One region of the Blautia sp. MSK.18.38 genome, then DNA from elsewhere that is predicted to be linked to it. Evidence: riboswitches for the same ligand, from Rfam matches in the RefSeq annotation. Region 1 holds a riboswitch; the other holds the start of a gene.
What was found. Region 1 has a riboswitch for thiamine pyrophosphate ahead of thiW (energy coupling factor transporter S component ThiW). Riboswitches for the same ligand answer to the same signal wherever they lie in the genome.
Positions count from the first base shown of each region.

Region 2: it holds a riboswitch for thiamine pyrophosphate, as region 1 does, so the genes downstream of both, thiS (sulfur carrier protein ThiS) here and thiW (energy coupling factor transporter S component ThiW) in region 1, are expected to answer to the same signal.

Region 1 is NZ_JANFYP010000005.1:148,184-160,662, forward strand. Features, by position in the region: gene NE638_RS05155 (response regulator) at 1-779, shown strand, start outside; gene NE638_RS05160 (sodium-dependent transporter) at 963-2,336, shown strand; gene NE638_RS05165 (DEAD/DEAH box helicase) at 2,516-5,908, opposite strand; gene NE638_RS05170 (aspartate ammonia-lyase) at 6,111-7,541, opposite strand; gene NE638_RS05175 (Lrp/AsnC family transcriptional regulator) at 7,941-8,387, shown strand; gene thiE (thiamine phosphate synthase) at 8,702-9,343, opposite strand; gene NE638_RS05185 (hydroxyethylthiazole kinase) at 9,360-10,262, opposite strand; gene thiW (energy coupling factor transporter S component ThiW) at 10,225-10,779, opposite strand; TPP riboswitch at 11,117-11,219, opposite strand; gene NE638_RS05195 (aldo/keto reductase) at 11,542-12,479, opposite strand, start outside.
Region 2 is NZ_JANFYP010000038.1:7,151-19,629, forward strand. Features, by position in the region: gene thiS (sulfur carrier protein ThiS) at 1-135, opposite strand, end outside; gene NE638_RS16375 (sulfurtransferase TusA family protein) at 148-393, opposite strand; gene NE638_RS16380 (4Fe-4S binding protein) at 386-1,249, opposite strand; gene NE638_RS16385 (O-acetylhomoserine aminocarboxypropyltransferase/cysteine synthase family protein) at 1,290-2,528, opposite strand; gene NE638_RS16390 (sensor histidine kinase) at 2,833-4,023, shown strand; gene NE638_RS16395 (response regulator transcription factor) at 4,024-4,737, shown strand; gene NE638_RS16400 (hypothetical protein) at 4,937-6,253, shown strand; gene NE638_RS16405 (sulfate ABC transporter substrate-binding protein) at 6,358-7,374, opposite strand; gene NE638_RS16410 (hypothetical protein) at 7,607-8,446, opposite strand; gene thiH (2-iminoacetate synthase ThiH) at 8,789-10,030, opposite strand; gene NE638_RS16420 (thiazole synthase) at 10,197-10,982, opposite strand; gene thiS (sulfur carrier protein ThiS) at 11,146-11,349, opposite strand; TPP riboswitch at 11,598-11,705, opposite strand; gene NE638_RS16430 (hypothetical protein) at 12,119-12,479, opposite strand, start outside.

The sequences.
Region 1 (12,479 bases):
GCTATTCCTATGAAGAGGCTCTTTCTGTTTTTCATAACAGAACTGCGTCTTCTTCCGGATTTCTTTATTTCACGCCCCAGTCCCATTCCGGTGATTTTACATTAAAGCCTCTGGTTTATAATGATATCCTGATCTTTCTGCGCCAGCAAAATTCACCGGCTCTCTGTAAATATATTGATGAATATTTCAACGATATCATCACCAAAAAAATCCATATCCGGCAGACCTGGAGTGTAGCTGCTGCTTTTCTTACTGTACTTGACGGTTTTATCACGGAGTGCAGTCAGCGTGAAACGCTTTTTCCTCTTCTGGAAAACGCCCTGAATACTTACCAGAACTGCCAGAGTGCCCTGCAGTTAAAACAACTGCTCCAGTCTACCTGCAAGGCAGTTCTGGATTCTCTTGCTGATGAAAAAAATCCGCGGAAGTCAGCTCTTGTATCCCAGGTTCAGGAATATATCTGTCTGAATTTTAATCAGCCGGATCTTCGTCTTGAAACCATTGCTTCCCATTTTTTTGTCAATCCCCAGCATCTCTCTACTGTATTCAGTCAGGAATCCGGAGTTACACTTACCTCATATATCAATGTCTGCCGCATGAAAAAAGCCAGACAGTTTCTTCTGGAAGACAGCCCTTCCATTCAAAATGTAGCTTCTTTATGCGGATTTTCTGATTCCGGATATTTCAGTAAATGTTTCCGGAAATATTACGGGATCTCTCCGAAAAACTTTGTATCCCTGACTGAAAAGAACAGTTATCCAGGTTCTATCGGCATATGATCTTTATCTCATTAAAGCGTAACGTTTCACCGCTTCATCTTATTAAAATTACATTTTACTCTAACATATGTTTTATGTAAAATGCAAGTTCTTTTTATTGTGCAATATCCCGGAATGTGTTAAGATAAAACCTGCGACTTTATACAAATAGCAGTTTACCATACTGCAATAATGAGGTGAGTTATGAAAGAAAGAGAAAAACTTGGATCCCGTCTGGGATTCATTCTGATTTCTGCTGGCTGTGCCATCGGAATCGGAAACGTCTGGAAATTCCCTTACATGGCCGGACAGGGCGGTGGCGGCACATTCGTACTGTTTTACCTGATCTTCCTGGCCCTTCTTGGACTTCCTGTTATGACTATGGAGTTTTCTGTTGGACGTGCCAGCCAGAAGAGTCCTGTCAAAGCATATTACGCACTGGAAAAACCAGGACAGAAATGGCACATCCATGGATATATCACTCTGATCGGATGTTATCTCCTGATGATGTTTTACACCACTGTTACAGGCTGGATGCTGAATTACTTCTATATGACAGCCACCGGTAAATTCCAGGGACTTGATTCCGACGGTGTTGCAGGACAGTTTACCAACATGCTTGGCCAGCCCGTTACTATGGGATTCTGGATGATCGTTGTTGTTATTGCAGGTGTTTTTGTCTGCTCCCGCGGTCTTCAGAACGGCCTTGAAAAAGTTACCAAGGTTATGATGATCTCTCTTCTGGTGATCATGGTTGTTCTTGCCATCAACAGTTTTACCATGGATGGTGCCAAAGAGGGACTGAAATTCTACCTGATCCCGGATTTCGAGCGTATGAAAGAGATCGGTATTATTTCTACCATTACCGGTGCTATGAACCAGGCATTCTTTACTCTCAGCCTTGGTATCGGTGCTATGGCTATCTTCGGAAGCTACATCGGAAAAGATCATGCACTGCTTGGTGAATCCATGAATATTGCGCTTCTGGATACTTTTGTTGCGATCACCTCCGGACTTATTATTTTCCCGGCATGTTTCACATTCAATGTTGACCAGACTTCCGGACCGAGCCTGATCTTCATCACACTGCCGAATATTTTCAACCACATTCCGCTTGGAAGACTGTGGGGAAGCCTGTTCTTTATCTTTATGTCATTTGCAGCTTTCTCTACCATCCTGGCTGTATTTGAAAATATTATTTCCTGCGGTATGGAGCTTACCGGCTGGAGCCGAAAAAAATCCAGTCTTGTAAATGCCATCGCCATCATCCTTCTGTCTCTGCCATGCGTACTTGGATACAATGTATGGTCCTGGGACTGGCTCAAGGTATTCGGCGGCGCAATTCTCGACCTTGAAGATTTTCTGGTAAGCAACATTCTGCTCCCGCTTGGTTCTCTTGTATACCTGCTTTTCTGTGTTTCCAAACGGGGCTGGGGCTGGGAAAACTTCACAGAAGAAGCCAACACCGGAAAAGGCATGAAGATCCGGAAATGGATGCGCGGATACATCACTTATATCCTGCCGCTGATCATTCTGTTTATCTTCTTCTTTGGTCTGTACGATAAGTTTTTTGCATAAAATAAAACACCCCTGACGGATATCGTATGTGATTTACACACGCGATTTCCATCGGGGGTGTTTTTGTTGAATCAGGCGGATATTCACAGCCTGCACTCTTCCTGATACAAGCAAGTCCCCTCACCGCGTATTGCTTTTCGTAATTGAAGCAAGGAACTTACTTGATTCAGTTAAGAATTTTACCTGCCTAGCAGCTCCAGTACTTCCTCTCTGCTGATCAAAGCCTGGCCGATTCCCTCGCCGCTTAAGATCTCATCAGCCAGTTCCCGTTTTCTTTCCTGAAGAGCCCGGATTCGTTCTTCTATGGTGTCTTTCATAAAGAGGCGGTAGACACTGACAACGTTCTGCTGACCGATGCGGTGGGCACGGTCTGTTGCCTGATTCTGCACAGCAAGATTCCACCAGGGATCGTAGTGGATCACAATATCAGCTGCCGTAAGATTCAGGCCTGTTCCTCCTGCTTTCAGAGAAATGCAGAAAACAGAAGTATCATCCTCATTAAATGCATGTACCATCTGCGCCCGTTTTTCCTTGGAAGTCGATCCGGTCAACATATAAAAAGAAACTTTTGCTTTTTTCAGACGGACAGCCAGCACATCCAACATGGTAGTAAACTGGGAAAACAACAGGAGCTTATGTCCGCCATTCACCGCATTCTGAACCAACTCCATGCACATCTCCAGCTTGGAAGAATTCCCTTTGTATCCTTCATATACCAGTCCCGGATAACAGCAGATCTGCCGCAGCCTCGTGATCTCTGCAAGGATCTGCAGTTTAGAAGTGCGAAACTCCGCATCCGACTGCATCCCAAGCATCAGGCGAAGCCGTTCCGTATGGGCCTCATACAGCTCCTTCTGCTCGCTTTCCAACGGGGAAAACATATCTTTTTCCAGCTTATCCGGAAGATCCTTCAGCACATCCCTCTTCAATCTCCGCAGCACAAAAGGACGGATCATTTTCTGCAGACGCTCCATCGCATCGGAATTGCTGTACTGCACAGCCGGAAGTTCGATTTCCTTACGAAATTTTTCGTAAGAATAAAGGAAACCCGGCATCAGAAAATCAAAAATACTCCACAGCTCACTGAGCCTGTTCTCCACCGGTGTACCGGTCAGCGCAAGCCTGAATTCCGACCGGATCTCCTTCACAGCCTTTGCCACCTGAGTTCCGTGATTCTTGATATACTGCGCCTCATCAATGATCTGCACAGCAAAATCCAGGTTCTGATAAGCCTTCAGATCCCGTTTCAGAAGGTCATAGGAGGTGATCAGAACCTCCCGTTCTCCCGCATTTTTGATCAGTGCTTTCCTCTCCTTCACATCACCAGTCACAACGGTAGCCGGAAGTCCCGGCGCAAAACGTTCGATCTCGTTCATCCAGTTAAACACCAGCGAAGCAGGCGTTATCACAAGGGCACGTCTGTTTTCTCCCGGCGCAGATTCCTGAAATTCTGACCAGAGAAATGTGATCACCTGGAGGGTTTTTCCAAGTCCCATATCATCTGCCAGGATCCCTCCAAACTGATTATGCTTCAGAGTTTTGATCCAGTAAAAGCCCTCTTTCTGATAGCCCCGGAGGATTTTTTCCTGCTCCCTGGGAATCTGAAATTTATGTTCTTCCATTGTCTGCATGTTCCGGATCAACGCACGAAAGGCATTGTCCTTCTCTACCTTGATCAGATCGCCGCCCTTCAGCTGACTGTCCAGATACATAGCACGATAGGCCGGAACCTGAGTCTTTCCTTTTTTCAGTTCACGATCACTGATCTGCAGTCCATTTTTCAGAGCAGAAAGCTCCCTGAGCTGACCATCGGAAACATCCAGAAAGCTGCCATCCTTCAGGCGGAAATATTTTTTCCTGCGATCGTACCTGGAAAGAATATCAAAAAGCTGCGCCTGATCCATCCCCTCCACATCCAGATCCAGGTTCAGAAGTCCGGCTGACAGAGAAACGCCAAGACGGATGTTTGGCAGCTTTGTCACCCTCATCTGTTTGATGGACTGGGAAATATAGACAGCTGCAACTTTCTGCATGGCGGGGATCCCTTCAGTAAGAAGCTGGTAGAGCTTTTCTTCGGAATCTTTCACACTGTCGGGTTTCCCTGAACCTTCCCTGCACAAAGATTCCAGTTCCTCGGCACGACAATCCAATGCCAGCTCCATCCGCTGGTCATCATATCCGTTAAAATATTTTGACAGCAGCGCAAACACACCAAGCTCTCCCGGAATATCCCTGGTGCGGGCAGACACATCTCGGTCAAAAACCGAAAATTTATCCTTCCCGTAAACAGAAAATGCCTTACAGGTGATCCAGTCACGCTCCGGCGCATCCAGATAGATCTCATATGCAGCCTTGTAGCATTCAAGACCTGTTTCTTCCGGGAAATCCCTGAGATCACAGTGAAAAAATTTTTTCAGGGAAGGAAGCAGCTCACGCACAAACGCAGGCACATCCGGTTCATCAATAAAGCCTCGGCCTGCAGGAAGCCGCTCCAGACAAGCAACAAATTCCTCCACTGCTCCAAGCTCCTGCCTGGAAACCAGATATACCTTCGCATTATCAAAATACATATGATACCGTATGCCTGTCACACTGTATACCGGCGCGATCTCAAGAGATAACCCCTGATCCTTCTTCCGGATCATCAGCGTCCTGTCCGGAATTTCTCTGACAGAATGCCATGTTGTTTCCGGATCATTGTTCATTTTGAACTTGAAACTTTTTTCGCCAAGTATAAGAAGCAGATCCTCAAGTTCTTTTCTGTCAACGGTAAGATCCCTCACCTTTTCCACAGCTATATTCTTCAGCTGTTCATATCTGGACATGTAAGTGCCGTGATGATTCTCGACCCATTCCCGGATAAAGGCCAGCACGCTTCTGGATCCTTCTGAAAAGGCTTCATCTGAATGGATAAATTCCAGATTTTTTCCATAAGAAACCTTCTCATTATGATCCAGATTCCACACAAAGGCCAACACATCCTTGAGGATATATTTTTTCTCACAGCCAACGCGGAATTCCACGGTAAAACAATTTCTCACAGAATTAAATTTCAGGCAGGTTTCCAGCTCCACCCTGCCAAAATACGGATCCCCGGAAAACGGAAGCATACGGCTGTATAGCTGGCGATTAAGGAGGCTTTTCAGCTCAACGGTGGTTTTCGTTGCAGGCTGCCCTGGTCCGGATAAAGCAGCCGGAAATGCTGTTCCGCTGAATAACTCTGCCTGCTTCTGTTCCTCATCCTGCTGTCTGCGGATTTCCACACGCTCATAGGCCTTACGGTCTCCATATTCCAGAAGCACTGCCACGCAATGCTTACAGATCCCGGAATAGCTGCGAAAGGCCGGGCAGTCACAGTATGCTTCTTTTATGCGGTCCGCTTCTGTATCATACTGAAAGCCTGTATTGTATACATTACGCCCACTTCCCTTCACTGCTGCAGATATTTTATCCACAGCTCCTTCCGACTTAATATCCAGCGACTGGATCCTCTTTCCGGTACGGTAAATATCAAGGCCTCTCTGATATGCCGTTGTATTACAAAGTGCCCGTATGGCTGTTCGTTTAAGCATGCATCTTTCCCTTCTTTTCTTATCGCGTTTCTTCCATTATAAAAGGAGACCTGCACTGTGGCAAGTCTCCTTATAATACTCATTGATATCTCATTCCTGATCTGCCTATAGCATTTCCATAAAATCCCGCATCAGGTTCAGCTGCTCTGAAATGAATTGCTGCATCAGACGTTCCCGTCATACGTTGGTACAGATAACTTTCTCAGCAGGCTTTCCTTCTTGCTTCATCCTCTTTCCGCTCTTCTCCGACTTCTGTCATCAGATACGGATCAAGAACCTCTTCCAGCTCTTTCTCAGTCATGATCCCTTGTTCCAGAACAAGTTCCCGGACAGACTTGCCAGTTTTTACTGCAGTTTTTGCGATGGTTGCAGACGCCTTGTAGCCAATATGCGGGCAGAGAGCCGTTGCGATTCCTGCACTGCTTTCCATCAGGTCTTTGCAGTGTTTGCGGTTTGCGGTGATTCCTGTGATGCAGTTTACGATCAATGTATCCACTGCTTTTTCCAGAGTCGTAATGGATTCAAAAAGATTACAAAATACAACCGGCTCAAAAGCATTCAACTCCAGCTGTCCGGCTTCTGCTGCCATGGTAATGGTGGTATCATGTCCTACGATGTGGAAAGCAACCTGGCTTACTACCTCCGGAATGACCGGATTTACCTTACCTGGCATGATGGACGACCCATTCTGCTTCGCCGGAAGGTTGATCTCCCCAAATCCGGTTTTCGGGCCGGAGGACATCAGTCGAAGATCGTTGCACATCTTGGAAAGATCCACCGCACAGGTTTTTACTACACCGGATACGGCAACAAAGCCGTCCAGATTTTCTGTTGCGTCAAAAAGGTCCTCGGCCTGTTTCAGCGGATAACCTGTAATCTTTTCCAGATTTGGCACGATCTTATAAAAATAAGAGTCGGAAACGTTGATAGCAGTTCCCACTGCAGTTCCTCCAAGGTTTACGGTGTACATTTCCCTGTGAGCCTTTTTGATACGTTTCCTGTCTCTGGAAACCATAGACGCATAACCGTGGAACACCTGACCAAGACGGATCGGAACTGCATCCTGAAGCTGTGTACGTCCCATGGTGATCACATCATCGAACTCCTCTGCCTTTTTTGCAAGCTCCTTCTCAAGTCTTACCAATGCTTTTTCCAGAGGTGCAAGAAGATCCAGAACGGTAAGCTTACCGGCCGTCGGGATCACATCATTGGTGGACTGCGCCATGTTTACGTGATCATTTGGATGGACCATTTTATAGCTACCCTTCGGACATCCGAGGATCTCACCGGCTCTGTTTGCGATCACCTCATTCATATTCATATTTGCGCTGGTTCCGGCACCACCCTGAATGGCATCTACGATAAATTCCTCAGCCAATTTTCCTGAGATCACTTCATCGCAGGCTCTGACAATGGCGTCTGCCTTATCCTCCGGAAGAAGCCCTGCATTATTATTAGTGATAGCTGCTGCTTTTTTAATCTGTGCCAGGTTCCTAATAAATGCCGGATGAAGCTTTGTACCTGTAATAGGAAAATTCTGTTTTGCCCTTAAAGCCTGAACTCCGTAATAAGCCTCTGCAGGCACTTTCATAGTTCCGATCGAATCTGCTTCCAGTCTTGTTTCTGTTGTCATTTTATCATCCCTCTTCTTTCTTCTGATCCTGTGCACATCTGATTTGCTCCGCCCTCTGATCTCATCTTTTTCAGTCCGACGGATATTCACTGTTTACAAATCATTCTGTTATTTTCATTTTTATCAGCAGCTGTTTTTCTGATGCCTAAGAAACTAACACTTTCTTTGTGGCTTGTAAATACTTTTAATTGAAAACCACGATTATCCGTGTTTTTCAATAGTTTATATTAATCTTTTTAAGAATTTCTTTTATTTTTCTTATTTTTATTAAGTCGTTTCTTGTGTTGTGATAACACACGCAGTATAATCAATACAGAAATACCTATTTTCAATCCACTTCCCTACGCAGCTCTGTACCAGTTACAAATGACGTTTTTTCATCGAAAGGAGACATTCTACATGGAACACAAACTCGACAACATCGACCGAAAGATCATCGAAATGCTTCAGAAAAACGCCCGCACCCCGGTAAAGGAAATCGCAAAGGAAGTCTTCCTCTCATCCCCCGCTGTTTCCGCCAGGATCGAACACCTCGAAAAAAACGGGCTGATCACAGGCTACCACGCCCAGATCAACCCGGTATTTCTCGGTTATCATATAAAAGCATTCATCAACCTGGAAGTAGAACCCAACCAGAAAAAAGACTTCTATCCCTTCATCCAGTCCATCCCAAACGTCATCGAATGCAACTGCGTCACCGGCGATTACTCCATGCTCATCGAAGTAGCCTTCCGCTCCACCATGGAACTGGACCACTTCATCAACGAACTCCAGCAGTTCGGCCGCACCAAAACACAGATCGTATTCTCCACCAGCGTAGAACACAGAGATCTGCCGGTGGAGTAACCACCCTCCCCTGCCGCCTTGAAAAACCAGCCCGTGAGGCGTGTGCTGCCTGTCGCCGGACTCTGCAGGAGGGGAGCTGATTCTTGGCTGGCGGAAATCTGCGTTGTTTTTCAAAAGTCCGCTGTCTGAGCGGCTGCAAGACGCGAGTTCGGACTTTTGGAAAACGATTTTAGCAGAATTCCGGCAGCCTAGAAGCCAGCCCCCGACGAAGCCCCGGCGACAGGCAGCACACGCCTCACGGGCGTCCGTATTTCAACAAAAAAAGAACAGCAATGAACCTCAAATCCACCACTGCTCTCCATTCATTTCCTAAATCACTTTCCCATCAAAGCAACAATCTTCTCCTTCAGCTCCCGCGCATTCTTCTTCGGATCCTCCGCCTTCATGATCGCAGAAACAACCGCCATACCACTCATACCGGCGCCCTCAAGCACATCCATATTCCCGGCATTCAATCCCCCGATCGCAACCGCCGGAATCGGAACCGCCTCACAAATATCCTTCAACGTAGAAACCTTGGTAAGGATCGTCACAACCTTAGTAGTGGTAGGATAAATCGCCCCCACACCAAGATAATCCGCACCATCCTCATAAGCCTTCACAGCAGCCTCCACCGTCTTGGCAGTAGCCCCCACGATCTTATCCGGTCCCATCAGCTTCCTTGCCACAGCAACCGGAATATCAGAAGCTCCAACATGCACACCAGCCGCATCACAGGCCAGCGCCACATCCACACGATCATCAATGATCAGCGGCACATTGTAACGATCTGTGATCTCCTTCACCTTAAAAGCCTTATCCAGATACTCCCGTCCACCCTTATTCTTCTCGCGAAGCTGGACCAGAGTCACACCACCCTTACAAGCCTCCTCAACCGTACGGAGCAAAGACTCCTCCGTATGATAAGAACTATCCGTCACCAGATACAACGTTACATCCAAATCTTTTCTATCCATCCTAATCCCCTCTTTTTCAGTACATTTCAATCTTCAACAGATCCAGCAGCTGTCGATCCGAAAGCCCATAGATCTCATCCAGCAGATTTACCTGAAAGCTTCCCGGACCGCGGGAAATCTTCTCCGCTTCCTCGCCGGCGATACCCATAAGTGCAGTACCAAGCACTGCCGCAGCCAGATAATTCCCGGATCTCCCATTTAATTCCATCTCAACGCCAGACCAGACACCTGCCTCTATACTATCCGTCATCTCTTTCGCAATATTATCTTCGCACCCCGGCAAAAACGCCGCAGTCAGTGCACCGACCATACAGCCGGTTCCTGTGATCCCGGACAGCGCCGCACTGCCATTTTGTACCAGAACAACCCGTTCACCATCCGTAACAAAATCCTGTTTCCCGGTAGCCAGCACGATTGCCTGATTATTTCTGGAAAAAGCCTTAAGCACTTCACTGACTCCATCGATATTTTCCTCAGTCAGAGCATCCTCGACACCCGCATCGATTCCGATCGCATGAGACGGCAGCCCGGAAACAGCCAGAAGCTCTGACATATTTCCCTTCAGCACTGCCGGATGACCGATCCTTAAAAGCTCCCGTGCCAGATCCAGCCTGAGATCACTGCAGGCAACCCCTACCAGGTCCAGAAGAACCGGAATCTTATTTTCCATCGCTGTTCTCATAGAACGCTTCATTGACTCGATCCTGGCATTGGTAATATTCCCGAGATTCAGCATCAACGCACCAGCCGATGCCGTAATACCTGTCACCTCTGCCGGATGCTCCGCCATGATCGGCCTTGCACCTACTGCAAGGACCACGTTGGCACAGTCATGGATCGAGATCGGATTGGTGATGCAATGGATCAGCGGCTTTTCTTCTTTAATTCGCTTTCGCAGTTGTAAAATTCTTTGTCTCATATGTTTTTGAACCCAAAGCTGCCTGGAATTTCACCAGAAGACCTGCTTTACTCAGAGCCTTCAGGAAAATATAGGCAACACATCCTCCCATTGTGGTTGCTGCAAGGAACATCGGCGTATAATAAAATGCTGTCAGTCCGCCTCTTCCCATCAGGAATGCCATCACCGGATAAGAAACCATGGATCCGATGATACCCGTTCCAAAGATCTCACCGATCACCGCGCAGATGATCTTGCCTTTGGAAAGTCTGTAGAACACACCTGAAAGGAATGCGCCAAATACTGCACCGGTCAGTGCAAGTGGCGGGATTCCCATGAACATCATACGGATCACGCCGATCATGGTCGCACAGAGAAGGGAATACCACGGTCCCATCAGAACCGAGCATACGATATTGACAAGATGCGCCGTGGGGCACATTCCCTCAATCCTCAGGATCGGTGAAATAACGACACCGATCGCAACCATCATTGCCAGCATTACCATACGAAGCGTGTGCATCCTTTGTTTTTCCATAGTGTTTTTCCTCCCTGAAATATCAGGCAGAACCCTGTCAGATCCGGGCAAAAGCTTCCCGTCTGCTGCAGTCTGCCCTTAGATTTTGGCGGTCGAAGTTCCCTTACTTCCTCTCACTCCGAAAACACGGATTCCCATCGCTTACATGATCCTTCCGGAAAAATCCTCCGGAATATCACTCTCCTGCCAGACATTAAGGCGCTCCCCTTCCTGCCCGCTCTTTCGCAGAAGCTCCACATGCAGTCTCTGTCACTTTCACATCCCCCCATTGTCAGACCATTCCAGTTCCATTCCTGCATCCGAAAAGAGCGCATCCCATGGCAAACTCCACGGAGACACGCTCTCAGATCACAATCCCTCCGTTGGCATTACCCAAATCAGGTACGGTCGAAGATCTATCTTCCTCTCAGCCTGTCACACAAGCTCCCGCTGGCTCTTTTCTTTTCTGTTTTTCAATATAGCACACACCTATCCCGTTGTCAAACCTCCACTGCTTATTGCTCTTTGCACTCCCGCCGGAGACGTTACTGTTCACTCCGTTCTCAGCAACACGCTTCGCGATGCACAGAATTTATGCTAATCGCATAAATTCGCGCGGTATGTCTCGGGTTTTCTGTGACCTTCGCTCACAAAAAACACCTCGCGGAATATTACCAGTAAACAGTAACCCGGAAACTTTCCTAATTCAGTTAAACAATTATTTTGGCATAAAAAACTCCCTGCTTCACTACTTTTCATAGTAAAACAGGAAGTATATAAATCTTATTTTGAAATCTCGTCGATCAGACGCAGCTCCTCAGCTGTAAACGGTGCACAGTGGATCGCTTTCACATTATCAAGGATCTGCTGCGGCTTGGAAGCTCCGATCAGAACACTGGTAACTTCCTTATGCTGAAGCAGCCAGCCAAGTGCCATATCAGCCAGCTTCTCTCCACGCTGGGCTGCCAGATCGTTCAGTCTCCGGATCTGATCCAGACGCTCCGGCGTCAGCACACTTTCCTTAAGGAATCTTCCATCTTTGCGGATACGGCTGTCCTCCGGGATCCCGTTCAGGTAACGGTCTGTCAGCTGTCCCTGAGCAAGAGGGCTAAAGGTGATCAGACCTTTTTTCAAAATGCCGGTGGTTCTCTTGAGACCGTTTTCTTCCACTGTTCTGTCAAAAATGGAATACCGGTTCTGGTTGATCACAAAGGGACATTTCAGATCCTTCAGGATCGCTGCCGCCTGGCTTAAGGTTTTTCCATCATAATTGGAAAGTCCCACATAAAGGGCCTTGCCCTGCTGAACCGCTGTTGCCAGCGCCCCCATAGTCTCCTCAAGCGGAGTCTCCGGGTCCATTCTGTGATGGTAAAAAATATCCACATATTCCAGACCCATGCGCTTCAGGCTCTGGTCAAGGCTTGCCAGAAGATACTTGCGGCTGCCCCAGTTTCCATAAGGGCCCTCCCACATATCATAGCCTGCCTTTGTTGTGATGATCAGCTCATCACGGTATGGCATCAGTTCTTCTTTCAGGATCTTGCCGAAATTCCGTTCCGCACTTCCATAGGCAGGTCCGTAATTATTGGCAAGGTCAAACTGTGTGATACCATTGTCAAAAGCTGTAAAGCACAGCTGCTTCATGTTTTCATAATCAGAAGTATCTCCGAAATTATGCCATAATCCAAGAGACACCTTCGGAAGCATCAGGCCGCTTTCAC
Region 2 (12,479 bases), on a different contig from region 1:
TGCCTTGCTGATGAATTCATCGTTGATAGTTACGGTTACATACTCAGGACTTTCAATATCCTCTTTCTCAATAAGCTCTGTAAGCTTCAGTCCGTCTTCGTACTCTTTTTTATTTCCTGCAACTGTGATTGTCATTTCTCTGTTCTCCTATTCTTCAACTTTTCTTACGATCAGTGTATAAGTTCCGTCTTCGTTGTCCTCGAGCTTCAGGATCTGATGTCCTTCTTCCTTCACGCTTCTCGGTACATTCTGTACCGGCTCGCCATCGTTCATTTTGATCGCCAGGATCTGTCCGTCGTCCAGTTCCTCAAGTGCTACTTTTGCTTTTACAAAGGTTACCGGGCAAACTACATCGGTAATATCTACTGTATCATCAATCTTAATATCAGCCATTGTATGCTCCTTTCAAAACTTCCTGAAGTTTTTCAGCGCCTACCCGGTCGATGGTAAATTTAAAACGCTCTCCCGGATTTGCATGATCATCAAAGAACTGGATCGCTGCATCGGTCACTCTGAAAAGCTGCTCCTCAGAGGTGATCAGCGGAAGGAATTCCTGTCCCTTGCTGATGTGATTTCCAAACGTTCCGCCAAAGGAAACGATATATGCTTCGTTTACATCCCATGCATCCACCGGACAGGATTTTGCACATCTGCCGCAGTAGTTACATTTCTCTGTATCGATCACCAGCTTGTCCTCCTCAAAGGAGATGGCATTTTCTCTGCAGGCCTTTTCGCAGACACCACAGTGGATACATGCATCCTCTTTCCAGCTGACCTCAGCTGCTCCCTTGATCCCTACATCATTCTCCTCTGCCTTCAGACAGTTGTTCTGGCATCCGGTAACACCGAATTTGAATTTATGAGGAAGCTCTCTTCCGAAATATCTCTCATTTAATTTCACCGCAATGTCATAGCTGTTGATGTTTCCGCTTGGACAGACAGCATTGCCCTGGCAGGCTGTAACTGTACGTACTCTCGGTCCGCAGACACCGGGCTTGCATCCGCCTTTCGCAAGATCATCTTTTACATCATCAATATCATCTAATTTAATGAACGGGATCTCAACTCCCTGTCTGGAAGTAAGATGTACATATCCGTCACCGTATTTCTCAGCTACCTCTGCGATCTTCTTAAGGTTTTCTGCGGTAAGTGTACCGCCTACACAGGCAAGACGAAGAGAAAAATTATTCTTCTGCTTCTGTCTCATGAAACCACCTTTTTTTAATGTAGCGTAATCTACTTTTGCCATAACGAACTCTCCATTTCTCTGCTGGTGCAGCTCTTAGATTTTATCGGTTATTTTCTATCGCTTGTTTGAAATCTTCTTTTAAATCTTCAATATCTTCAATTCCCACACTGATGCGGATCAGATCCTCGAATACTCCGGACTGCAGCTTCTCTTCATCGGAGATGTGTGCCGCGATGGTGGATTCCGGATGGATCACCAGAGTCTTCGTATCTCCGATGTTGGAGATGATCAGCGGGATATTCAGGGAATTGATAATGGAAAAAGCCTTCTCCTTGCTTCCGGTTCTTACAGTTACGATAGCTCCGTAGCCATTCCTGAACTGCTTTTCCGCAATTTCGTGATAAGGGCTTTCTTCCAGTCCCGGATAATTTACTTCAATGTCACCACCCAGGCCCTGTAAAAATCTCGCAAGCTCCAGTGCATTGTCACACTGTCTCTGCATTCGAAGTCCCAGGGTTTCCAGTCCCAGGTTATTAAGGAAAGCATTCTGCGGAGCAAGACACGCGCCAGTGTTCCGGAAAAGTCCGTTTCTAAGCTTGGCGATGTATGCAAATGGTCCGAATTTCCGGTATGGAGCAAGTCCCGGATATCGGTCAGGGTCCCATTTCAGACCCTTACCACAGACAAGAATACCGCTGATGGCATCGCTGCTTCCATTGATATATTTGGAAGAGGAATGAACCACAATGTCAGCTTCAAGCTTCAGTGGCTGGATCAGATACGGGGTTGCCACCGTGTTGTCTACGATCAGCGGTACGTCATGCTTATGTGCCACTTCCGCAACTGCCTGGATATCGGTAACATCCAGCTTGGGGTTGCCAATGGTCTCCGCAAAAACAAGTCGCGTCTTCTCTGTGATCTCTGCCTCAAAAGCTTCCGGCTTATTCTCTTTCACATATTTTACGGAAATCCCGAAAGGCTTCAGATCATCGAACAATTCCACAGTTCCGCCATACAGTCCGCAGGCTGCCACGATCTCATCTCCTGCCTGAAGAATGTTCAGAAACGCATTGGTCAGCGCTGCCATTCCGGATGCACAGGCCACACTACCGATCCCATCCTCCAGCATGGTCACTCGCTTCTCAAAGGACTCTACCGTAGGATTGTTGATCCTTGTATAGGAGAAGCCCATTTTTTTATTGTCAAAAATTTTCTCCAGGTCTTCCGCGCTGTCATGTCGGAATGCGCTGCTCTGATAGATTGGAACCTGTGTTGCACCCTGTGGATATTTCTCGTTGGTGCCGTGGAGCAGCCCTGTATTAAAGCCGTATTCGTTCATAGCCTCTTCCCTTTCTTTTGTTGACACTTATATTAACCTACTATTCATAGTATGTCAATAGGAAAACGGGATTAAATGTATTTTTTTGTGTACACAACTATACGACAGCATGATACAATTATAACAGTTACGATAATTACAGCACCAAAAGAAAGATGCCCGCAGGCATACAAACCTACATTAAGAACAGGAGGTGATCCCTATCAATATAAACCCGAAGCTCCGGAATATTTTTCACTCTTTATTCAGTCCCACCCTTGATTTCCGCGTCCGGCTGTTCAACATCCTCGCCTTGGGAGGTACTGTGATCAGCCTGATCATGGCCTTTCTCAGTCTCGGGACCGGTTCCTGGAGAAATGTACTGATCAATTTTGCGCTGGTTGCAATCTCCGGAGGGCTTTTTCTTTATTCCTATTACAGTGGAAAATATCAGCGCTGCTACCTGATCACCATTGTCGTGATCTTTCTGCTCGTTTTTCCGGTGATGTTTTTTACCAGCGGCGGTTATCGTGGCGGCATGCCGGCATTCTTTGTGTTTGCTATTATTTTTACCGTGCTGATGCTGGAAAAAAGACGCGCTCTGATCGTTTCCCTGCTGGAGATCCTCCTTTATATGGGACTGTGTCTGGTTGCATACCATTTCCCGGACACTGTAACTCCTTTTGCCACGGAAGCAGACCGGCTGGCAGATATCCTTCTGGCGTTTGTCTCTGTAAGTATTGTCTGCGGCAGTGTTCTCTATTTTCATCTGAAGGAATATAACCAGCAGCAGCTCCTTCTGGAGGAACAGAATCTGCGACTGCGCTCCCTTGATAATGCCAAGTCCACCTTCCTGACCACCGTTGCCCATGAGATTAAAAATCCTCTGAGTTCCATTTCCCTCCACGCGCGGGACACCTCCGAGCTCCTTGAGGAAGAGCCTCTGGATTTCTCTCTTATGCAGGAAAATCTCCGCACCATTGAACAGTCGGTAATGCGGATCGACCGGATCGTGCTGGATCTGATGGATACGGTTTCCATTGAGCAGGGACGACTTGCCCTTTCCCTTGTCCCATCAGATCTGTCCGGTCTTTTGTATTCTGTAAAAAAAGACTACTGCAGTCATCCAAGCTTAAAGAACAATCAGCTGGTCCTTACGACACAATCCGGACTCCCGGAAATCTCTGCTGATCCGGAACGGCTGATCCAGGTTGTCACCAATCTGATCTCCAATGCAGAGCGTCACACCCAAAACGGAACCATCACCATTTCTCTTACCGGCGAACCGGGCTGGCAGACCATCTGCGTCTCCGACACCGGAACCGGCATGTCAGAAGAAATGCGAAAAAACGCACTCAAGGGTTATATTTCCGCTGATAAGGATTACTGGCGGCACGGCATAGGCCTCTATGTCTGTCATCAGATCATCACTGCCCATGGCGGCAAAATATGGCTGAAAAGTAAAGAAGGCGAGGGAACTCAGGTGTTCTTCTCACTTCCGGAGGAGGAATCATAAATGAATGAAAAGAAATCACTTATCCTTATGGTCGAGGATGAAGAACAGGTGCTGAATACCAACTGCCGGATGCTGCGGCGCCGTGGCTACGATGTCCACACTGCACAGACAGCCGCCGAAGCCTATCATCAGCTTGAAGAACAGCTGCCGGATCTTCTTATCCTGGACATTATGCTTCCGGACGGAAACGGTCTGGATATCTGCCGCCGCTTCCGCGAAAAAGCCATGAATCCGGTTCTTTTTCTCACCGGAAAAAGTGATATCCGGGATCGGGTAGAAGGACTTCAGCAGGGAGGCGACTATTATCTCACCAAACCTTATAATTTCGATGAATTTCTGGCCGTGATCCAGATGCTTCTGGAACGCCAGAAACGAATGGAAGAAAAAATAAAAGAAAAATTTCAGTCCTCCCGTCAGATCACCATCGGCAGCCTGCGGCTGGATCTTTCGGACGGCCATGCATATCTCAATAATGCCGACACAGGCCTTACCCGGACCGAATTCTCTCTGCTGCGTCTCCTTGCAGAAAACCAGGAGAAGATTTTTTCTGCAAAGGAGCTCTACGAAGCGGTATGGGGTAGCTGTGCAGGAACAGATACCAGCACGGTACGGCGGCATATCTTTAACCTCCGGACCAAGATCGGTGCCGAAGATACCGATGAGTATGACATTGTCTCGGTTTATGGGAAGGGATATCTTTTTACCTGCCGGTAAGCCGGCCTTTTCACGATCGGATAGCATATTTCCAGACCTGTAAGCAGCTTCCCGTAAATGTCTCTTTTTCTTCACATTTCCGGATATCGAGATCTGTCTGTTACAATGTACTTAACAGACAGATCTTTTTTATTTGTAAAAATTTATGATCAAAGAATAGTAAGCAGCTAACTGCTGCTCAATTTATCAGGAGGTGCCTATGCATAAAAAAATCTTAGTTCTTTTAACAGGCGCGATCGCTCTTTCCATATCTGCAGTCCCGGTCCTCGCTTCTGACCCTCCAACCGATGACGGTCAGTACATCTGGCAGGATGAAAACGGAGATTACTGGTACCGCAATGGTTCCGAGGATGAATATATCGGGGAAGGTAATTATGCCCCTGACCCGGATTCCGGTGAACTGATGGAAGGCAACGATGCCGGCTGGACCGAACAGGACGGTTATTTTGAGCCTCATTATTATTATGAGGACGGCAGTGTGTGGCTAGAAGATGCCACCGGAACCACATATATTGGCTCCAGAGATAAATATTATATTGATGACTACGGCAATCTTCAGGAATATTCCGATTCTGAAACTGATTCCTCCTCCGGAGATTCTTCAGAAGAATCCTCCGATACCAGTGGAAACTCCTCCTCGCAGGATTCCGATTCTTCATACCCAAATTCCTCTTCCGATACAAACACGGAAGATTCCTCTGAATCGGAAAAGCGCGGCGAGCTTCATATGCGGGTTGGATTCCCTGCCGATGATACGATCAGAGAATCCATGCCCGAAAAAGAAGGTTATTTCGAGCAGCGTTCCGTAAATGGCGGAAAAAGCACTGCCTTTGTTTTAAAAGTACCGAATTCCTCTCTGGAGGATTCTTCCCTGAAGGGTTTTCTGGCAGAATACTATCCGGTAAAGGGTGAGATCATCACCAAAAAGGATCTTACCTTTGAATCTTATCCTGCCACGAAATATCAATACTTAACCGAAGTCAACGAAGAAGAAAAAAATGTAGATGCTCTTGTATGCCAGGCTGACGATTATACATTCGGACTTTTTGTCCTGACTCCGTCAGATACCTATGATAAAGCCGCCGAAAAGGAAGCCACAGAGCTGATCAAATCCATAGATTTCGTTTACGCAGAGCGTGTGGATATGGCCATGACGGATTACTTCCAGGTCCTCACTCCGGAGCGCTGGAAATATCTCTGCCATTATGAAACAACCGAAACCGAAAATGGTGGATATAAACTGACTTATTACAATGAGGATGTTCCTGTACTGACCCTGGAAGCCAGATATTACAATGGTGAAGACCAAGACCAGCCTCTGGACAGTGTATGGCAGGGCTATCTCGGCCGTATCGAAACCGTCGACGGCAAAAAATACGATCTTCTGTCCACCATCAGCCAGTACTCCAAGGACGCCTCTGATGAATGGAAGGAAATGTATGACACTTATCTGGATGTCATAAACGGGATCCGTATAATGGACGGCTGTTCCCTGACCGAAGGAAGCCATGCCTGATCCCTTGTGATTCACAATATTTACATAAAAGAAGCTGCAGACTCTGTTTTTTCACTGTTCTGCAGCTTCTTTGTGTTATTGTGTCCAACTATATCTTCTGCTGTCTATCCTTCGTAAATCTGATCAAAAATCCCTCCATCTGAGAAATGTGTTTCCTGTGCCTTTTTCCATCCGCCGAAATCATCAATGGTGACAAGATTGATGTCCAGGTCAAACACATCGGAGTATTCCTTCAGAATATCCTGGTTTGACGGACGGTAATAATTATCACCGGCGATCCGCTGTGCTTCATCGGAATAGAGATAATTCAGATATTCCTCTGCCACATCTCTGGTGCCTCTTTTGTCTACGACTTTATCGACTACTGCTACAGATGGCTGTGCAAGGATGCTGATGCTTGGTGTTACGATCTCGTAGTCGTCCGGATAATCTTTTACGGAAAGATAGGCTTCATTTTCCCAGGCAATCAGTACATCACCCTGTCCGTTTTCCACGAAAGAGGTCGTTGCGCCTCTGGCTCCGGTGTCCAGGACAAGTACGTTTTTGTAAAGATCTCCGATGAATTCTTTAATTTTGTCCTCGTCTCCGTTATATTTATCTTTTGCATAGGCCCAGGCTGCCAGATAGTTCCATCTTGCTCCGCCGGAGGTTTTCGGGTTTGGTGTGATCACACCTACATCTTTCTTTACCAGATCGTCCCAGTCTTTGATGTTCTTCGGATTTCCTTTTCTCACAAGAAATACAATCGTCGAAGTATAGGGAGCGCTGTCCTCCGGAAATTCGTCCACCCATCCGTCATCGATGAGTCCTGCATCCTGGATCGCATCCACATCATACTCCAGTGCCAGTGTTACCACATCTGCTTCCAGTCCGTTGGCAACCTCAAGTGCCTGCTTGCCGGAACCACCATGGGACTGTGTGATCTCCACATCCTGGCCTGTTTTTTCCTTCCAGTGTTCCTGGAAGCTCTTGTTGTACTGCTCGTAAAGCTCTCTGGTCGGATCATAAGATACATTGGTGATACTGACACTGTCCGCCGCATAGGTGGTTACGCCTGTAAGGCTTCCGATTGTTGCTATTGCTGCAAGAGCTGCTACTGCTGATTTCCATCTTCTTTTCATAATACTTACCTCCTGTGTTTTGCCTCGTGTTTTGTTGTTGGGGCTATTATAAACATGAGTAAGTACATATGAAAACTATTAGATTGGAAACCGTTTTCAGTAGTTTTCGAAATCAGGGATATTTTGGCGAATTTTACAGGTTTTTATGTCTGATTTTTAGCTGTTATCCATAGATTTCGCACTCTTTTTTGCATATTCTTCATCACCGTTGAAAGATTTTGTGAAAACGCAATCAACCTTGTGAATTCAGCTCTTCCAGGAGTTTTTTGCGGTAAGCTTCATCTTTGACAGCACGTTTGAGATCTTCTGTGCGGTTGTTATCCAGTAAATATTGTGTCAGCTGCATGCCCTGTTCCATGCCACGCTCCATACCACACTCCATTCCACGTTCCATTCCCTCATCTAATAACATCTGACCAATTCTCGTCATCGCAACGACCTCCTTTATTTCGTCCAAATCTGCATTATCCAGAAATTTATCTGCCAATGTATATAACATTGCTGTTGTTTTCTCTGCGGTTAGATCTGTATTTCTTTTTGCCAGAATGATTGCTTCTCTGATCTTATCCTTCATCTGCATAGAGCCTGACATTAATGGTGTTAATGACAAGATTGCATAATCTTCTTTGGTCAGTTCTTCTCCATGCAGCTGCTTTTCTTTCATTCTGACAAAAACCTCATCTGCATTTTTCTCTTTAAGATAAACTGGCTGAATACGATAAGTAAACAAGCCCATGTTCAATTCAGCCTTTACTGACCGGATTCCTCCGGAATAAATCACGTATGTAATAACATTCTTTCCAGTCTTATGTGAATATACCGCATCATAGGCAAGAAATCTTCGTAAATCCTCTTCCCCCTTGTCTGTTGTCTGAAATTCTATATGAATATAAAATCCCTGTTTTGTGAGAAAGGTAAAATCCATATACATTGAATGAATAGTAAGCTCTACCAGCTCAGTCGGACCAACCTCCACAAAATCATAATCAATTCCGAGACTTTTCAGAATCGTATCACGAAAATAGTCAACACCCATTTTCATAACAGCATCTTCATGTTTTGCATTTGCCATAGGGCACCTCTTTTTTAGTTCAATATCGTTATCTGATGTGCCTTGAAAATGCTTTTGTAAATTTCTACACTGACGTTTTATCTTCTGTAAATCTTAATACTCTCCGTACGACCTCCTTGTTACATTTATTTTATCAGACCCGGACTGAAAAATCACTCTTGTTCTGACGACAAATTCTTCCAGCACTGTCCTCTGTTTGACAAAAATCTTTCTGCATTCATTCTTCCGAAACAGTTATCCACACTCACCCCGAAAAATCGCTCTTTCAGGCGGATGGTTTTCCACATATTCCACAGAAGTTATCCTCGGTAGTCTATACGATCCGATTTCGCCGCCTTCATCTCACAGATAAATATAATCATTCATGACCGGCTGCAGGCCGTGGTCTTTCAGGGCGTTAAAGACTTCGTCCACGGATCTTCCGTCGGAAATCTCAAACTGATCGTCGCCTTTATCTTCGATATCATCCACATGGCTTCCGATTCCTGTGCTGACACCTGCAGAGATCTTGGTTGCTGCGATATTTACCAGATTGTCACGGACACGCTCACACTCTCTGGTGGATACAGTAATACTTGCAAACGGCATAAACAGACGATATGCACAGACTACCTGCAAAAGCTGCGGTTCGTGTACATCCTTCGGATTGATCCTGTCGTTGTTGATGATCGGACGAAGTCTCGGGCAGGAAAAAGCGATCTCTGCGTGTGGATATTTTCTCTGCAGAAGATATGCGTGATATCCCGTTGCAAAAGCATCCTTGCGGAAATCATCTAGTCCCAGAAGTGCCGCAAAACCAACACCTCGCATGCCGCCTTTTAACGCACGCTCCTGTGTATTTAACCTGTATGGGAAAATCCTCTTGTGACCTGCCAGATGCAGAGTTTCGTATTTATCAGAATTATAGGTTTCCTGGAAAACTGTCACATAATCTGCGCCGCATTTGTGAAGATATGCGTACTCATCAGAATTCATCGGATACACCTCAAGACCGACTACCTTGAAATATTTCCGGGCGATCTCACAAGCCTTTCCGATATATTCCACATTAGATTTCGTTTTGCTCTCTCCGGTAAGGATCAGAATCTCCTGGAGTCCGGTTTCTGCAATGGCTGCCATCTCTTTCTCGATCTCATCTGCATTCAGCTGTGCGCGGCGGATCTTGTTGTGGCAATTAAATCCACAGTAAATACAGTAGTTCTCACAGTAGTTTGCAATGTAGATCGGTGTAAACATGCAGATACTGTTTCCAAAATGTTTCCTTGTTTCGATCCGTGCAGCCTGTGCGATTTCTTCCAGAAGAGGCAGCGCTGCCGGTGAAAGCAGTGCTTTAAAATCCTCCGGTGTACGGTTGTCATGAACAAGCGCTCTCCGTACATCCGCTTCTGTGTACTTATCATAATCATATGCGTTCATTGCGGAAATAACCTGATCCATTACATCAGATTCTTCCAGCTGTTCCATATCCGGAAGGTACTTCATGTGATCGATACGGTTCTTTTTCATATCTTCCAGAATTTCTTCATTTACGATACTTTCATTAAAATGGCCGTCCTGCTGACTGGCCTGTACTGTCTCTGCCATTACTCTTATGTCGCTCCTCTCATATATTGCAGCAATACTCTGGTCCTCACTGCTGCATATCTGTAAACTTAATTTCGATTGAAACCAGACAATACCTGTGTTTCACTACACAGGCAGTGCCTGTCCCCCGCTTAGTGTTCTGCGTTCAATCATTCATTTATCAATTTTACTCATGAAGAAATCCGGTCAGTGGTGAGGATGCACTTGCACCTCTCTCCAGAGTTCTTCCCATACCGGAAAGATATGCACTTCTTCCTGCCTCAATAGCTTTCTTAAAGGCTTCCGCCATAACACGGACGTCTCCTGCAGTTGCGATAGCTGTATTTGCCATAACTGCTGCAGCACCCATTTCCATAGCCTCACATGCCTGTGACGGGCGGCCGATTCCTGCGTCCACGATGATCGGAAGGTCGATCTCGTCGATAAGGATCTGGATGAATTCTTTTGTACAGATTCCTTTGTTGGAACCGATTGGAGAGCCAAGTGGCATTACACAGGCAGCTCCTGCATTCACCAGATCTCTGGCTGCATTCAGATCTGGATACATGTATGGCATAACTACAAAGCCCTCTTTTGCAAGGATCTCTGTTGCCTTGATGGTCTCGTAATTATCCGGAAGAAGATATTTGGAGTCATGGATAACTTCGATCTTTACAAAATCTCCACAACCAAGCTCGCGGGAAAGTCTTGCGATACGGACTGCTTCCTCTGCATTTCTGGCTCCTGATGTATTCGGAAGAAGAGTAACATCCTTCGGCACATAGTCAAGAATATTGGCAAGCCCACCCTCATTTGCACGGCGCAGGGCAAGTGTTACGATCTGAGTTCCTGCTTTTTCAATACATGCTTTTACAAGCTCCAGAGAAAATTTTCCGGAACCAAGGATAAAACGGGAAGTAAACTCATGGCCTCCCAGGATCAGTTTGTCTTCATTTGTGTTTGCTGTTGTCATTTTTTATGTCCACCTTTCTTTATGTCTGTTTGCAGAAAATATTTCCACCGATTTATAACCAGCGCCTTCTTCTGCCAGATCATTCTTCATTTGCATTTTTTCAGTAACTTATCTGTCAGTTACTGCCGTGGTATATATACCTAATTTTATCTCTATAGCGACATCAGCAGCTTCCGCCGCCCATAAACTGCAGAATCTCCACAACATCGCCATCTTTCAGTACTGTTGTATCGTAAGTGTCTCTCTTAATGATCTCTTCATTCAGCTCTACTACAACCTGCACCGGAACATAGTTACATGCTTCCAGATATTCTGTTACTGTCACCGGCTTTTCCAATGTTCTGCTTTCACCATTTACTGTGATCATGATCTCTCCTTTCCGGAAACTTCAAAAGCTATTCGTCAATAAAAAAGAGTTCACAAAGAAATACACCCGCGGTGGTGCACCCCTTCATGAACTCAGTTCACTCTCAAATTTCCCAATATTCAATTGTCGATACCGGGGTTAAAAGCATTCGCTCTTGATCCCTTCCCTGTAAATCCTGATCTTACGTATTCAATCGGATAAAAACATCCGCATCCAATAAAAAAGGAGATACACCAAAGTATCTCCCGTAAATTCATCTTATACGTTCCTACGTTGGCATTATCCAAATCAGGTATAAGGGTCGAAGTTGAAGACTTCCTCTCAGCCTGCCATCACAAGCTCCCCTGTTATTTACATGGTTTAGTATAAGGCGAATTATGATCAATGTCAAGAGCATTAAATTTTCTCACAATAGTTCCAATTTGTTCTAAACTATAGTACACTATAATTGCTGCCAACCCTCCAGCAGAAAGGAGGTGAAGTCCAGTGTGCGAATTAATCATCACATTTTTTGTTTCTGTTACGGCGGATATAGTTAGCTACTATATTCGCAAATGGCTGGACAGAAACGACAGGCAGTAACAGCCTGAAAGGCTTAAGCCCCCTTACATAACGGCATAGAAAACCCCGGAAGTGTGCGAGACTTCCGGGGTTTTCGTTTTTGCCAATGTTTGAATTTCATCACATTTCTTAGCTACTATCATCTTATGCTTTCTATACTAATTTGTCAACCGAATTTTATTAACGGCATCATCATAGGATGTTACTGTTATTTATAAGCAGTGAATCCCAGATCTTTCATTGTCAGATTTAAATTCTTTTTCAGATAATCATTTGCTACTTTCATTGTCGCTTTCATCATAATATTGGAAGAATCCTGCAGATCTGTCATCGCTTTTTTTCCGTTTGTATACAAGAAAGTCAGATTCTGACCTTTATAAGCAGATGCTTTTGTAGAAGAAGTCACCAGCAGAAAGACTTCATTTGTAGACAGGGCGGACTTCACACTGACCGTATCAGATTTCACACAGTTTCCGATAATATCCAGTCCGGCAAGGATTCCATCTGAAGGCATAGAGAGCATCATCCCAATATCTATCTTATCTTCTTTCTTCAGATAACCGATCATC